3 regions of the Planotetraspora sp. GP83 genome follow, and region 1 is predicted to be linked to each of the others. Evidence: riboswitches for the same ligand, from Rfam matches in the RefSeq annotation. Region 1 holds a riboswitch; each other region holds the start of a gene.
The links. A riboswitch is a leader RNA that binds a small molecule or an ion and turns the genes downstream of it on or off. The one in region 1 is predicted to bind cyclic di-AMP.
Positions count from the first base shown of each region.

Region 2: it holds a riboswitch for cyclic di-AMP, as region 1 does, so the genes downstream of both, ABH927_RS31810 (coiled-coil domain-containing protein) here and ABH927_RS31575 (NlpC/P60 family protein) in region 1, are expected to answer to the same signal.
Region 3: it holds a riboswitch for cyclic di-AMP, as region 1 does, so the genes downstream of both, ABH927_RS01340 (CHAP domain-containing protein) here and ABH927_RS31575 (NlpC/P60 family protein) in region 1, are expected to answer to the same signal.

Region 1 covers NZ_JBGCBZ010000033.1:29,875-34,664, forward strand. Annotated here, with positions in the region: gene ABH927_RS31565 (RDD family protein) at 1-239, opposite strand, end outside; gene ABH927_RS31570 (amino-acid N-acetyltransferase) at 367-930, opposite strand; cyclic di-AMP (ydaO/yuaA leader) riboswitch at 1,327-1,509, shown strand; gene ABH927_RS31575 (NlpC/P60 family protein) at 1,650-2,627, shown strand; gene ABH927_RS31580 (LuxR C-terminal-related transcriptional regulator) at 2,655-2,903, opposite strand; gene lysS (lysine--tRNA ligase) at 3,488-4,790, opposite strand, start outside.
Region 2 covers NZ_JBGCBZ010000034.1:7,360-12,149, reverse strand. Annotated here, with positions in the region: gene ABH927_RS31820 (RIP metalloprotease) at 1-809, shown strand, start outside; gene ABH927_RS31815 (DinB family protein) at 858-1,367, opposite strand; gene ABH927_RS31810 (coiled-coil domain-containing protein) at 1,520-2,431, opposite strand; cyclic di-AMP (ydaO/yuaA leader) riboswitch at 2,469-2,605, opposite strand; gene galT (galactose-1-phosphate uridylyltransferase) at 2,677-3,735, opposite strand; gene ABH927_RS31800 (DeoR/GlpR family DNA-binding transcription regulator) at 3,732-4,538, opposite strand; gene ABH927_RS31795 (50S ribosomal protein bL37) at 4,697-4,774, shown strand.
Region 3 covers NZ_JBGCBZ010000001.1:269,969-274,758, forward strand. Annotated here, with positions in the region: gene ABH927_RS01330 (helix-turn-helix transcriptional regulator) at 1-836, shown strand, start outside; gene ABH927_RS01335 (SRPBCC domain-containing protein) at 838-1,368, shown strand; gene ABH927_RS01340 (CHAP domain-containing protein) at 1,344-1,961, opposite strand; cyclic di-AMP (ydaO/yuaA leader) riboswitch at 2,036-2,170, opposite strand; gene ABH927_RS01345 (alginate lyase family protein) at 2,906-4,099, shown strand; gene ABH927_RS01350 (serine hydrolase domain-containing protein) at 4,109-4,790, opposite strand, start outside.

The DNA.
Region 1 (4,790 bases):
CCGTAACCCGGCTGACCGCCCTGCTGGCCGTAACCCGGCTGACCGCCCTGCTGGCCGTAACCCTGTGCCTGCTGGGGGCCCGTCTGCTGGCCCGGGTGCCGGTAGCTGACGACCGTGACGTCGGGGTCGTAGTCCTGGGCGGGCGCGTCCGGGTTCTGGCTGTTCTGCCCGTGGCCCGACGGCGGCGGCGGGGAGCCACCGGAGTCGTCCTGGGGGTACGGCGGCTGTCCAGTGCTCACCGTGTCACCTCTTTCGAGTGCGCGTGCGGCACATGTCAGGCACGCATGCTGATATTGCCCAAAGTAGCGACAGGCCTATCAACAGTCACCTTTCCACCAAGTCAGCACCAGGGTCAAGATCGACGATCTAGGCGCGATCCACCTGGGAAGAGAGGTGGAGCAGCATCCGGGTGTTGCCCAGCGTGTTGGGCTTCACGTGTTCGAGATCAAGGAACTCGGCGACGCCTTCGTCATAGGAGGCGAGCAGCTCAGCGTAGACCTCCGGGGATACCGGAGTGCCCTGGATGGGGACGAAACCGTGGCGGCCGAAGAACTCCACCTCGAACGTGAGGCAGAAGACCCGGCGGACCCCGAGCTCTCGCGCGGTCGTGATGAGCGCGCTGACGATCCGGTGGCCAACGCCCCTTCCGCGTGCCGACGGGTCGACGGCGACGGTCCGAATCTCGGCCAGGTCCTCCCAGAGCACGTGCAGCGCGCCGCAGCCGACCACCGTGCCGCCCACCTCGGCGACCCAGAACTCCTGGACGTCCTCGTACAGGGTGACGGTGCTCTTCTCCAGCAGACGGGGCCCCACGCCGGAGTACGCGTCGACGAGGCGGCGGATCACGCGGACGTCCGGTGTCGTGGCCCGGCGGACGACCACGGCCGGGGGGCCGGGCTCCATGGGCGTCTGCTCCGCGACCTGCTCCATGGACCGCCAGCGTAGTCGGCCCCGGCCGGCGGATCGATGCCACGAGGGTCGGCGCGAGCGGCCGGAAAGCGGCTTAAGGCATTAACGGCCAGTCCCTAACACGGCCCCAGAGGTCACTCCGTCACCAGGGGTGACCTTGAGAGCACCGCGCCCCCACTCGCCTCACCTTCAGCTCGCCTTCAGGTTTTGCCGTGTCATGGACCTGCGCTGACCGAAGCCCGCAATGTGTCAAAGGTGTCTAAACGCAGGTAAAAGCCGGTATATGGTGACAACTACCGTGATCAGGCCGTGATCGTTCGGTAGTGAAACCTAGACGGGATCCGGAGTTCTGGTTGAGCAAGAACTCCGCGTGCACTAGTGTCCAGCGACGATGCCGGTCGTCGCGGGTGCTTCGCGGAGGCCGGACCGCCGAGTCTTCTGAGCACGTAGGTGTGGAGAGGAGCCGGGGACCCAACTGTGCGGATCCGGAATCGAGTCAAGGGAACGTCGATCCCAGGTCAACAAGGGGTGAATCCGAAAGGTAGGGCTACTCCGGCCCGAACCCGTCAGCTAACCCGGTAGGCGGCCAGGAGTGCCGTGTGAACGCCGTGAGGCCGTCAAGGCCCCCGCGGCGACCAGTTCGTGCGGCACGACGTAGGAGAGGAGCTTGGTTGCGCATGCGTGGAGGACGGCCGTCGGGGAAACACGCCCGTGGCCGATGGCCCGTGGCCGGTACGTCCATGTCCGGACCCATCCGCAGGCTGGTCTTCGTGGGCGTCGCGCTCACCATGATCACCGTGGGCGCCCCCATGGTCTCCGCCACCGCCGATCCCAAGCCCAGCCTCAAGCAGCTCACAGCTGAGGTGGAAAGCCTCTACACCGAGATCGAGACCCTCACCGAGGAGTACAACGGCGAGCGCGTCCGTCTCAAGTCGGCCGAGCGGTCGGCCGCGGTCGCGAAGAAGACCCTCACCAAGAGCGAGTCCGAGCTCGCCCTCCGCCGCCAGAAGGCCAGCCTCGTCGCGCAGAACTCCTACATGACCGGCGGCTTAGGCTCCCCGCTCGCGATGGTCGGCTCCACCGACCCCGAGGCGTACCTCGACCAGGCGTCCGCGACGTACGCGCTGGAGATGCAGCAGGGGCAGGAGGTCGCCGAGGTCGCCAACGCCATGAAGGCCGCCGAGCGGGCCAAGGCGAGCGCCACCGCCCGCCAGGCCGAGGTGAAGAAGCTCCTCGCCGGCATCGAGGCGCGGCGCACCAAGATCAGCAAGCTGGTCAAGAAGGCCGAGAGCAACCTCTACAGCAGGGTCGCCGGCAGCATCAGCGGCGGCCGGGCGACCCGGCTCTCGTTCCCCGTCGTCGGGGAGGGCAAGGCGGCCGAGGCGGCGCGCTGGGCGCTGAGCCAGCAGATGAAGCCCTACGTCTGGGGCGCCGAGGGTCCTCGCTCCTTCGACTGCTCGGGCCTGATCATGGCGGCCTACCAGACGGTCGGGATCAGCCTCCCCCACTACACCGGCGACCAGTGGACCTCCGGCACCCACATCCGCCGGGAGGACATGCGCCCGGGTGACCTCGTGTTCTTCTACTCCGACCTGCACCACGTGGGCATGTACATCGGCGGCGGCTACATGGTCCACGCCCCCCACACCGGTGACGTGGTCCGCATCGCGAAGCTCGGAAACCGTCCCTTCGCGGGAGCCGTACGGATCGCCGACTAGGCGAAGACGGCGGCCGGGCCGCGCGCGTTAGATGAGGCGGCGGCGGGCCGCCCACGCGACCGCCTCGATGGCGGTCGCCACGCCGATCTGGTCACAGATGTGGCGAAGCCGCCGCCGAACCGTGCGGCCGCTCACGTCGAGGCTGCGACCCACCCGGTCGGCGGTCACGCCCTTGGCCAACTCCGACAGGAGCAGGATGTCGTCGTCAGTGAGACCGGCACGTTCGAGGTCCGCGGCGATGCTGTCCCCCCGGGATACGAGGTCGGGAAACCCCATCGTCTGTCCTCCCCATGACGATGATTGGTCGGCCCACCTTCAGGGAAGGTAAACGCCCTCGTCAAGGTCGTCAAGGTTTGCCCTTGTCTAGAACGCCGCTCGCCTTTCTTTGAGTGAAGAGAATGAGCGACAGAAAGAGCGGGAGAACGGAAAGAGGGAGAGCGGGAAAGCGTGGAAGCGGGGAAAGCGCCGTGATCATGCAGACCTTCCGCAGATGCCATCTGGCCTGCGCCAACCCCCGCCGTGATCTGGCAAAGGTTCCCGCGCGCACCCATTGACCTGCTCCAACGCTCATCGTGATCAAGCAGTTCTCGTCCCAGTGCGAGGATGGCGCACCTGCATGATCACGGTCGATGTACGGCCATCTCAGAGGCCCTTCCCGGGAAGCCATGCATGATCACGAGTGGCGTATGGGCAGCTCAGCGAGCCGTCGGAGAAACCGTGCATGATCACAACAAAAGAAAGAGGGCGTGATCACAAACAATGGGTGGGCGCTCTGCTCAGCCGGTGGGCCTGACCAGCTTCTCCCGGCGCACCCGCATCTGCTCAGGCAGCTCGTCCATGGTCACACAGCGTACAACGGATCATGTCCCCAACAGCTTGCGCACCCGGTCGCGGCCGACGGCGAGCAGCAGCGTGGGCAGCCGCGGCCCGGTCTCGCGGCTCACCAGCAGCCGGTAGAGCAGGGCGAAGAACGTGCGCTGGGCGGCCTTCAGCTCGGGCGTCGCCGCCTTGGCGCTCAGGTCGAGCCCGGCCTGGATCTTCGGCACGCCGTACACGAGCGTGGTCAGGCCGTCCAGCGACCAGTGCGCGTCGAGGTTGTCCGACAGCAGCCGCAGCGATTCGCGCTCGGCGTTGCCCAGGGTGTCGAGAAGCTCGGTGTCGGGCTCCTCGCGGACCTGCGTGCGCTCCTCGGCGGGGACGTAGGTGGTCACCCAGTACTGGGCCCTGTCAAGCCGCGGCCGCAACTCGTCGAGCCCTGAGATCTCGTGGTCGAACTCGCGGAGGATCCGCAGGGTCTGCTCCTCGTCGCCGGTGGTGATGTCCGCCACCGAGGCGAGTGTCCGGTACGGCAGGCGCCGCGGTGTCTCACTGAGCGTCACCGACGCGGTGGACGTCGCACGGCGGTAGGCGGCCTGGTCGGCCGGGAGCGCCGAGCCGTCCGCGATCTTCTTGGACAGCGTGTCCCACTCGTCGTACATCCGCTGGATCTCCTGGTCGAAGGAGACCTTGAACGACTGGTTGGGGCGCCGCCGCGCGTAGAGCCAGCGCAGGAGCGCGGGCTCCATGATCGAAAGAGCGTCCGCCGGGGTCGGCACGCCGCCCTTGGAACTGCTCATCTTGGCCATGCCGCTGATGCCGACGAACGCGTACATCGGCCCGATCGGCTGGGCGCCGCCGAAGATCTCCCTGACGATCTGGCCGCCGACGACGAAGGACGATCCGGGCGAGCTGTGGTCGACCCCGGACGGCTCGAACACCACGCCCTCGAAGGACCAGCGCATCGGCCAGTCGACCTTCCACACCAGCTTGCCGTGGGTGTGCTCGGCCAGGATCACCGTCTCGGCGTGGCCGCACGCGCAGGTATAGGCCAGGGCCGTCGTCTCGTCGTCGTACGAGGTGACCGTGGTCAGGTCGCGGTCGCAGACGGAGCAGTAGGGCTTGTAGGGGTAGTAGCCGCCGACCCCGGAACCGTCGTCCTCGCCCGCCGCGCCGGAGCCCTCAAGAGCGGCGGCCTCATCGTCGTCCACCGTCTTGGCACCGGGCTTCGCCTTGGTGCGGTACTGGTCGAGGATGGCGTCGATCTTCCGCCGCTCACGCATGGCGAGCAGGACCTGCTCCCGGTAGGCCCCGGAGGCGTACATCTCGGTCTGACTGATGCCGCGG
Region 2 (4,790 bases), on a different contig from region 1:
CGAAGTGCGTGATCCCCGCCGCCCAGGCGGACAAGCGCGAGTGCCGGCCCAGCGATCCGCTCACCCCCGCCGCCAAGGCCGGCCTGCGTCCCGGCGACCGCATCACGTCGGTCGCGGGAACCCCGGTGAGCTCGTGGGAGGAGGCGACCCGGCTCATCCGGGCGCACGGCGCGGGGACGACCGCCTTGGGCGTCGACCGCGCGAGCGAGCACATGACCGTCAACGTCGACCTGATCGCCCAGGACCGGCCCGCGCTCGACGACCCCGCGAAGATCGACAAGAACGTCGGCTTCCTGGGCGTGGCGCCCACCGCCGTCATCGAGAAGCAGGGCCCGGGCTACGTCGTGGGCCAGATGTGGGACCTCACCAAGCGCACCGCGGCGTCGATGGTGAACATCCCGAAGAAGATGGTGGGCGTCTGGCAGGCCGCGTTCTCCGGGGAGAAGCGCGACCCCAACGGCCCGATCGGCATCGTCGGCGCGGGCCGGATCGGCGGTGAGATCGCCGCGTCGGAGCTCTCCCCGGAGAACAAGATCATCTTCTTCATCAATCTGCTGGCCGGGCTGAACCTCGCGGTGGGCATGTTCAACCTCATCCCGCTGCTGCCGCTCGACGGCGGCCACATCGCGGGCGGCCTCTGGGAGGGCCTCAAGCGCGTCTTCGCCCGCGTGCGGCGGCGGCCCATGCCGGGCTACGTGGACGTCGCTAAGGCGCTGCCCCTCACGTACGCGATGGCCGCGCTCCTGCTGGTGATGGGCGGCCTGCTCATCTACGCCGACCTCGTCAACCCGGTCCGCATCTCCGGCTGATCTCCGGCTGATCTCGGGTGAGGCGGGTTGGCGGCGGTCGCCGTACGGCTATTCGCCGGTGACGCCGTCGATGCGCTCGCGGAGGATGTCCGCGTGGCCGTTGTGCCGGGCGTACTCCTCGATCATGTGGACGAGGATCCAGCGGAGCGAGTAGCGCACGCCCTCGCGCTCCCGCTTGGCGAGCGTGTCGAGGTCGGGGCACGCGGCGGCGGCCGCCCGGGCGCCGTCCACCTCGGCCCGCCACGTCGCGAACGCCTCCTCGGCGGAGGCTGTGCCGACGTTGTCGAACTCGCCGTCCGGGTCGTCCTCGTTGAAGTAGATGAAGTCGAGGTCCTCGCCGTTCAAGCGCCTGCGGAACCAGCTGCGCTCCACGTCGGCCATGTGGCGGACCAGGCCCAGCAGCGACAGGGTGGAGGGCGGCGCGGAGCGCAGGCGGAGCTGCTCCTCGGTCAGGCCGGCGCACTTGACGGCGAGTGTCTCGCGGTGCCAGTCGAGCCACGAGGTGAGCATCTCCCGCTCGTCCGCGACCGGGGGCGGGTCGATCCGTGTGTCAGTCATTCACGGCATCCTGCCCGAACACCTGATCGATGTCACATTGTTTCTCATGTGATCACGCGGGTGTGCGGGCCGCGGGGGCGGGGCGCGCACACCCGCGTGATCGTGGGGTGGGACGGATGGCTTCGGAGACCGCCGGCTCTGGGAGATCGGGGTCAGTACATGGAGATGTGCACGTGGTCGTAGTGGTTGGCGGTGATCCCGCCCCGGTCGGACATGGGCCGCCAGCCAGGGCTGCCGAGATTGTAGATCCGCTGCTTCCAGATCACGTACATCACGCCGAGCTTGGGGCCGTTCTTGATGGCCCAGGCGGCGATGGTGTCGCCCAGTGCCTTCATGTCCGCGGACGGCATCATGCCGCCCGAGCTCATCATGAAGTCGCAGGCGCGGCCCAGCGGGTGCTCGCCGCTGCTCTCGCCGCGGTAGCAGCCGACCGTGTACTTCAGCGCGAAGTGCTTCTCGACCTCCGCCCGCATGAGCCGCATGCGGGGCGTGATGTTGTCGGCGCCGACGGGCAACTCGGGAGCCCAGGAGCCGTTGGCCAGCCGGTCCGGCGCGATCGGGATGAGCTGCGCGAGGTTGTCCTTGATCTGCCCGATGAGCTTCTCGGCGTCCTCGCGCTGCCCGGCGACCTTGTCCGACTGCGACTTGAGCTGCGTGGTCAGCGCCGCGGCGGCGTCGGCCGCCCGCTGGCGATCGGTGCGGACCTGGGCGAACCGGCTCACCGCCGCGGCCTGCTCCGCCTGTAGTTGGTCCACCACCGCCGACGCCGCCGGGTCGGGCGGCGCCATGAACGCGGTGCTCGTCTGGTAGCGGAGCCCGGCGATCTGCGCCACCTGCCGCTGCGCGGTGGCGTAGTCGGCCTGGGCTGTTGCGAGCCGATCGCGGGCGGTCTTCTCCGTTTGCCGGGCCTTCGCCAGCTCGACCCGGGTGGCGTTGTAGTCGGCGATCAGACCGTTGACCTGCTTCTCCAGTGCCGCGAGCTGCTTCTTGAGCCGGCCCTCGCTGGGCTTGGGGGCGGCGTTGCCGGCGGAAGCCGTACCGAGAACGAGCAGGACGGCCGTCACCGCAGCGGCGACCAGGGGGAATGCGCGGGGCAGAGCCCACTCCTCTCCATCTGCCGGCCGGGTTAGCTGACGGGTTCGGGCTGGAGGAGCCCGGGCACACGCGTGCCTTCACCCCGGGATCTAATGGGTCCCCGGCTCCCGGGCGAGGCGCCCGGGATTAGGCGCACCGGCTGTGTCAGCCGGTGCAAGGGATAGTAGTGGTAAAGAATGGGCTCTAGCCAGTCCAAGTCGCAATCAATCAGAGATCAACTCGTTACCGATTCCCGGAGCATCCGGGCCGCCTCCTCCGGGAGCACGTCGTTGACGAAGGCGCCCATCGCCGACTCCGAACCCGCCAGATACTTCAGCTTGTTCGCGGCCCGCCGGATGCTGAAGAGCTGAAGGTGGAGATAGGCCAGGTCGCGCCCGTGGGAGACCGGCGCCTGGTGCCAGGCCGCGACGTACGGCATGGCGACCCCGAACAGCCCGTCCAGGCGGCGCAGCACGTCCGTGTAGAGCGGCCCGAAGGCGGAGCGCTCCTCGGCGGACAGCCCGGGGATGTCCGGAACCCGCCGGTGCGGGTAGAGGTGGACCTCGAACGGGTAGCGGGCGGCGGCCGGGACGAACGCGGTCCAGTGCTCGTTGGAGGCCACCACGCGCGGCCCCTTCCGCTCGGCGGCCAGGACGTCGGCGAACAGGTTGCCCCCCTGGTGCCGGGCGGCGGCCTCGAGCATCTGCCGCGTCCGGGGCGTGACATAGGGGTAGGCGTAGATCTGGCCGTGAGGGTGGGGGAGCGTGATGCCGATCTCGGCCCCGCGGTTCTCGAAGCAGAAGACCTGCTCCACACCGGGCAGCGCCGACAGCTCCGACGTGCGGTCGGCCCAGGCCTCCATGACGAGCTCGACCTGGTCGTCGCTCAGCGAGCTGAAGGAGGCGTCGTGGACCGGGGTGAAGCAGACGACCTCGCAGCGCCCGATCCCCGGCCGCACCTGGCTGAGACCGCCGACCTCCTCGTACTCCCCGATGTTGAAGCTGAACGACGGGAAGCGGTTCTCGAACACCGCGACGTCGTACAAGGAAGGGATCTCCGAGCCGGGGTGGGCCGGGCACAGCGGGCACTCGTCGGCCGACGGGAGGTGGGTCCGGGTCTGCCGGTGCCTCGCGACGGCCACCCACTCGTCCATCAGCGGGTCGTAGCGCAGCTCGGACGCCAGCGGCCGGGGAGGCAGGTCACGCGTGTCGATCGCGCTGTGGTCGGCGTCGTCCCTCCGATCGAAGTAGAGCAGCTCCCGGCCATCGGCGAGATGAGTGATCGTGCGCTTCACAGTGCCGCTGCCTCCAGCTCGGCGTGCGTGGACGGTTCCGCGAGCAGGAGCGTTCCCACGTGATCGGACAGCTCCGCCCGGGCCTCCTCGGAGAGGCCGGTGTCGCTGACCAGCACGTGGGCCTGCTCCAGGTCGGCGATGGTGCTGATGCCGACCGTGCCCCACTTGGTGTGGTCGGCCAGCACGACGAGCTGCTGCGCGGCGGCGACGAGCTCGCGGTTGGTCTCCGCTTCGAGCAGGTTCGGCGTGGTGAAGCCCGCCCTGGAGCTCATCCCGTGGACGCCCAGCATCAGCGTGTCGACGTTCAGGGAGCGGACGGCGGCGACGGCCACCGGGCCGACCAGCGCGTCCGACGGCGTGCGGACGCCGCCGATCAGCACAACGGTCTGGTCGGACCTGGCCGCCCGGTGGAAGACGTCGGCCACCTGCACCGAGTTGGTGATGACGGTCAGCTCCGGCACGTCCACGAGGTGGTGGGCGAGGGTCCAGGTCGTGGTGCCGGCCGAGAGCGCCACCGCGGTGCCGGGCCGTACGAGCTCGGCGGCTCTCCGGGCGATGGCCTCCTTCTCGGGCTGTTGCCGCATCGACTTGGCGGCGAAGCCGGGCTCCTCCGTGGAGCCCGTGCCGGCGGCGGTGGCCCCGCCGTGGACCTTCTCCACCAGCCCCCGGTCGGCCAGCACCTCCAGATCCCGCCGTATCGTCATGTCGGAGACCCCGAGATCGCGCACGAGCTCGGCGACGCGCACGCCGCCCGTCCTGCGGACCCGCTCCAAGATCGCCTGCTGCCTTTGCTGGGCCAGCATCACCGCTCCTATCAACAGATTCAAACAAATTATGCCACCTTGCCAACGGTGAAATGTTGAATCTTGGTGACGGGAGATGCACGGAAGGCCTAGGCAACCCGTTAGCCCTGGAGGACAGTGGAAAGCGGAGCCGTACGACGGCGGAAAGGCGGTCGGCGATGGGGAAGCGGGCACGCAAGTCCAAGGCACGCAAGAAGAAGAAGGCGAACCACGGCAAGCGGCCCACTGGGCGCTAGCCTTCCGGCGGGCCTG
Region 3 (4,790 bases), on a different contig from region 1:
TGGCCGTGGCGGTCGGGCTGCGGACCGCCGCCGGGGGGACCGTCGCCGGCATCGAGGAGACATCCGTGCGGGCGCTCGCCAAGCTCGAACAGGTCCTGCCGTCCCGGCTGCGGCATCGGGTCAACGCGTTGCAGACCTACACCGAGCCCGTGCCGGCGGACCGTCCGGGCCCGAAAGTGGACGCGGCCGTGCTCACCGCGCTCGCGGCCGCCTGCCGGGACTCGGAGCGGCTGCGGTTCGACTACCGGGGCCACGACGGGTCGGCCGGCCTCCGCACGGTAGAGCCGCACCGTCTCGTCTCCTGGGGCCGCCGGTGGTATCTCGTGGCCTGGGACGTCGACCGTCAGGACTGGCGAACCTTCCGGGTGGACCGCGTGGAGCCGCGCACGCCCACCGGCCCGCGCTTCCCGCCCCGCGAACCACCGGAGGGCGGCACCGCCGCGTACGTCGCGCGCGGGGTCTCGGCGGCGGCCTGGCGTCATCACGCGCGGGTCGTCGTGCACGCGCCCGCCGAGGTCGTGTCCGGGCGCGTCAACCCCGCGGTCGGCGTCGTCGAGGCGCTGGGCGGGCAGACCTGCGTCCTGGTCACGGGCGCGGACAGCGTGCACACGCTCGCCGTCCATCTCGGCCTGCTCGACCTCGACTTCGAGGTGACCGAACCCCCGGAGCTCGTGGAGCACATCCGCGCGCTGGCGGCTCGCTACGCCCGCGCGACCCCGGCGGCCGCGCCGGAGAAGGCCACCCCCGCTGCGCCGGAGAAGGCGAGTCCGGCGCCCTCAACGGGGCATGATGGTGGCCCTGAGGCCGCAGCCACCACCGGAACGAAGGAGTTTTGAGATGGGCCGCGCGTTCGAACTGCGCAAGGAAGTCGAGCTGGAGGCCACCCCTGGGCAGGTGTGGGAGGCGACCGCCACCGGCCCGGGAGTCGACTCCTGGTTCATGGGACGCAATGTGGTCGAGCCCGGCGAGGGCGGCATCGTACGGCTGACCCTGGGCGGCCAGAGCCAGGAGAACACCGTGACCGCCTGGGAACCCGGGAAACGACTCGCGCACCGCGGCGCCGAGCCCGACGACGGGAATTTCATGGCGTTCGAGTATCTCCTCGAGGGACGCGAAGGCGGCGGCACCGTGCTGCGGATGGTGCAGAGCGGCGTCCTCGGCGACGACTGGGAGACCGAGTACGAGGCCATAAAGACCGGCTGGGACACGTACCGCCAACGAAGCGCGCCCGGAACCGTTCGTCCGGGCGCGGTTCGGTGGGAGGGCAGAGGCGTGTGTCACGGTCCGGCCGTACCGCGGGGCCATGCGTCAGGCGCCGGCCGTACCGCGGAGATGAGGCGAGGTCAGGCCTTGTCGGTCGCGGTGTAGTACGGGTAGCCGTATCCGACGACGGAGCCGGCGGACCGGGTCCGGACCTCGACGGCGCCGTTGCCGGTGTTGCCCTCGACGGTCTGGATGGTGCCGTCACCGTTGTCGCGGACGACGAAGCCGACATGGTCGATGTCGTCGAAGGACTTGCCGCCGCTCCAGCCGAAGAAGACCACGGCGCCGGGCGTGGGAGCGGTGCCCCACCGGTTGTTGGCGGCGAACCACCGGGCGTGCTGCACGGTGTAGGAGTCGGAGCCCAGGACGGGCGTGATGCCGAGCCTGTCGCCGACCCAGGAGACGAACATGTCGCACCAGGCGGCGTTGGCGTAGCCGGCGAGGGTGCCGCCGTCGCGGGCGAGGGTCTGCCGGGCACGCGGGGTGGACATGTACCAGGCCTGGAACTTGGTGCCCCCGCCGAGGCTGTTCTCCCTGATGCCGACCTGGCTCTGAGCGAGGCTCAACAGCTGGGACGGGCTGACCTTGGGCAGTCCGGCGGCGGCCTGGGCGAGGGGGGTGACGTTCGAGTAGCCGACTTCGGTGACTTGCGGTGTGTCGGCGACGTCCGCGTGGGCCGCCGTGGTTCCTGCCAGCACCGCCGAAGCGAGTGCGCCGCTGACAAGGGCAGCACGAATACAGGTGTTGAGGGCTCGCATGGTGGGGTCTACTCCCTTGCTTCCATGCCGCCTACCGGGTTAGCTGACGGGTTCGGGCTGGAAGACGCCCTACGGCACTACGTGCCGATTCACCCCAGGAGAGGTGGGTCCCCGGCTCCGCGCGGACGCGGACTCGGCGGCCGGGCGGCCATCCGGCTGGATGACCGCGTCGGTCTGAGGCTTGGCACCCTTGACCAGAGATTTGGACAGGTATGCCCGAGTTGCCTAAAAGGTAATAGACCGACCGAAACCGGTCAAGTAAGGACAAGTCAGGTTTTACTTGTCACGTCCTCGGTGTACCTGCTGGTGATCGAGGGTGGGGAGGCCCCTTTCGCGGGCCCGGGCCGTACGGCGTCGCCCGCCGGTGACGCCCGGCCCGGCGGCCCCGGCAGGCCGTGCGGAAGCGCCTCAGGTCGTGGACCCCGAGACACGGCCGCGCCGCCTCCAATCCCCGCGCGGAGCGGCGATTCAGCGTGGCTCGGCGGCGGTGACGTCCCACCGCCGATCACCGGAGCGCGATCTCGCAGGTCACCGCGCCGAGTGGGAGCCGTACGGCGACATCACCGGCCGCGAGCGAGCGCCGGAAGGTCCGGATCGGGACGCGTCCGGGGCGTCGGGCCAGGGGCCTCGTTTCGCTGACAGCGAACTCCGATCGGCCTCACATGGGCCCCAGAGGCCAGCGCGACCCCCCTGGAGGGGCGGCGAACACCACCCCTCCGGCGAGGCTCTGCCTTAAGGCGCCCTGAGGTCCGCGTTAAAGGTAAGGAAACCTTCCTCACCCCGTTGACGGGCATTTCGAGAGATCGCTTGGATTGGGACATTTACGGTTCCCCCAAAAGGAGTTGTCTCTCGTGCCCCGATCGGTACGTGGATCCTTGACCGCCGTGGCCTTGACCGTCCTCACCGGCCTCACTCTGCTGCCCGGCATCGCGTCGGCCTCCGGCACCCAGGCCGCCCCCAGGGCGCACGCCCCTAGAGCACACGCCCTCAGGGCGCCGGCCGCGTTCACGCATCCGGGCGTGCTGGTCAGCAGGGCGCAACTCGACTTCGTCCGCACCAAGCTGACGGCCGAGCCGTGGAAGACGGCGTTCGCGCAGGTCAAGGCCAGCCCGCTGGCCTCGCTGTCCTACAAGGCCAAGCCGCGGGCCGTCGTCGAGTGCGGGCCGAGCTCCAACCCCAACTACGGCTGCTCCGACGAGCGGGGCGACGCCCTGGCCGCCTACACCGACGCCCTGCTGTGGTACCTGACCAGGAACGCGGCATACGCCAAGAAGGCGATCGAGATCATGGACGCGTGGTCGGCCGTGATCACCAGCCACACGAACTCGAACGCGCCGCTGCAGACCGGCTGGGCGGGGGCGTCGTTCTCCCGGGCCGCGGAGCTGATCAAGCACACGTATTCGAGCTGGCCCAACGCCGCGAGGTTCGCGACGAAGCTGCGCACGGTCTACCTGCCAGTGGTCGGCGGCACGGCCGCGCGGAACAAGAACGGCAACTGGGAGCTCATCATGACGGACGCGGCGATCGGCATCGCCGTGTTCCTCGACGACAAGACGGCCTTCGACAAGGCGGTCGCCACGTGGCGGGGCCGCCTGCCCGCCTACATCTACCTCAAGTCGGACGGGCCGCTGCCCAAGCAGGCGCCGGGCAGCAAGTACGACACGTCAGCGGAGATCATCGACTACTGGGAGGGTCAGACGACCTTCGTCGACGGTCTGGCGCAGGAGACCTGCCGCGACTTCGGCCACACCGGCTGGGGCATCGAGGCGGCCATCCACGTCGCCGAGACGGCCCGCATCCAGGGCCTCGACCTGTACGCCGAGGGCAAGGAGCGGCTCAGGCTGGCCATGGGCTTCCACTCGCAGTACGAGCTGGGCGCGGCCGTCCCCTCGTGGCTGTGCGGAGGGAAGCTGAACACGGGCATCGGCCCGGTGTTCGAGGTGGGCTACAACGCCCTGGCGGGCCGGCTCGGCTACAGCATGCCGCGCACCCTGCAGGTCGTGCAGAAGCACCGGCCCGCCGGGGCGAACTACTTCCTGGCCTGGGAGACCCTCACCCACGCCGGCAACCCCAGCTGACGAGCGGGGCTACCGCCATCCCTCCGAGTCGACGCCGCCCGGCACGGCGGCCGCCGTGCCGTACGGCTCCCGCGTGAAGACGAACGTGTTGACGTCGAGGTGCACGCCCGCCGGGGAGCGGACGACCTGGAAGGTCTCGCCGGCGTAGTAGCCGTCGAGGCCGAGCCAGGTGCCGTCGGCCTGGGCGGCGAAGCGGGAGGCCCGGCCGTGGCCGTTGACGGGGGTGAGCGACAGCCCCCGCCTCGGCAGGACCCGCAGCACGTACGCGGTGGGCCCCCAGTACCACGGCCCGGTCAGCGCCAGCAGGTCCTCGTCGACGGAGGAGGGCGCCCACTCGGCGGGCAGCGGCGGCTCGTGCTGGGCGAGGATGTCGAGCAGGTCGGTGTCGAGCCGGCCGCGGATCCCGGACGTCGCGTTGGCCAGCCACAGCACGGCGACGCCGTCGGCCGGGTCGGCCCAGAACGTGGCCAGGAAGCCGGGCATCGACCCGGTGTGCCCGGCCAGCCGGCGGGCGCCGGCCGGGCCGCTGTGCCGTACGAGCTGGAGGCCGAGGCCGTAGCCGCGCGTCCAGGCGTCGCCGTCCTCGACGACGGCGGGCTCACGCATCTCGGCGACGGTCTCGGGCCGCAGGACACCGCGGGTCTCCCCGGCGACGAAGGCCGCCCAGCGGGCGAGATCGGCGGCGGTCGAC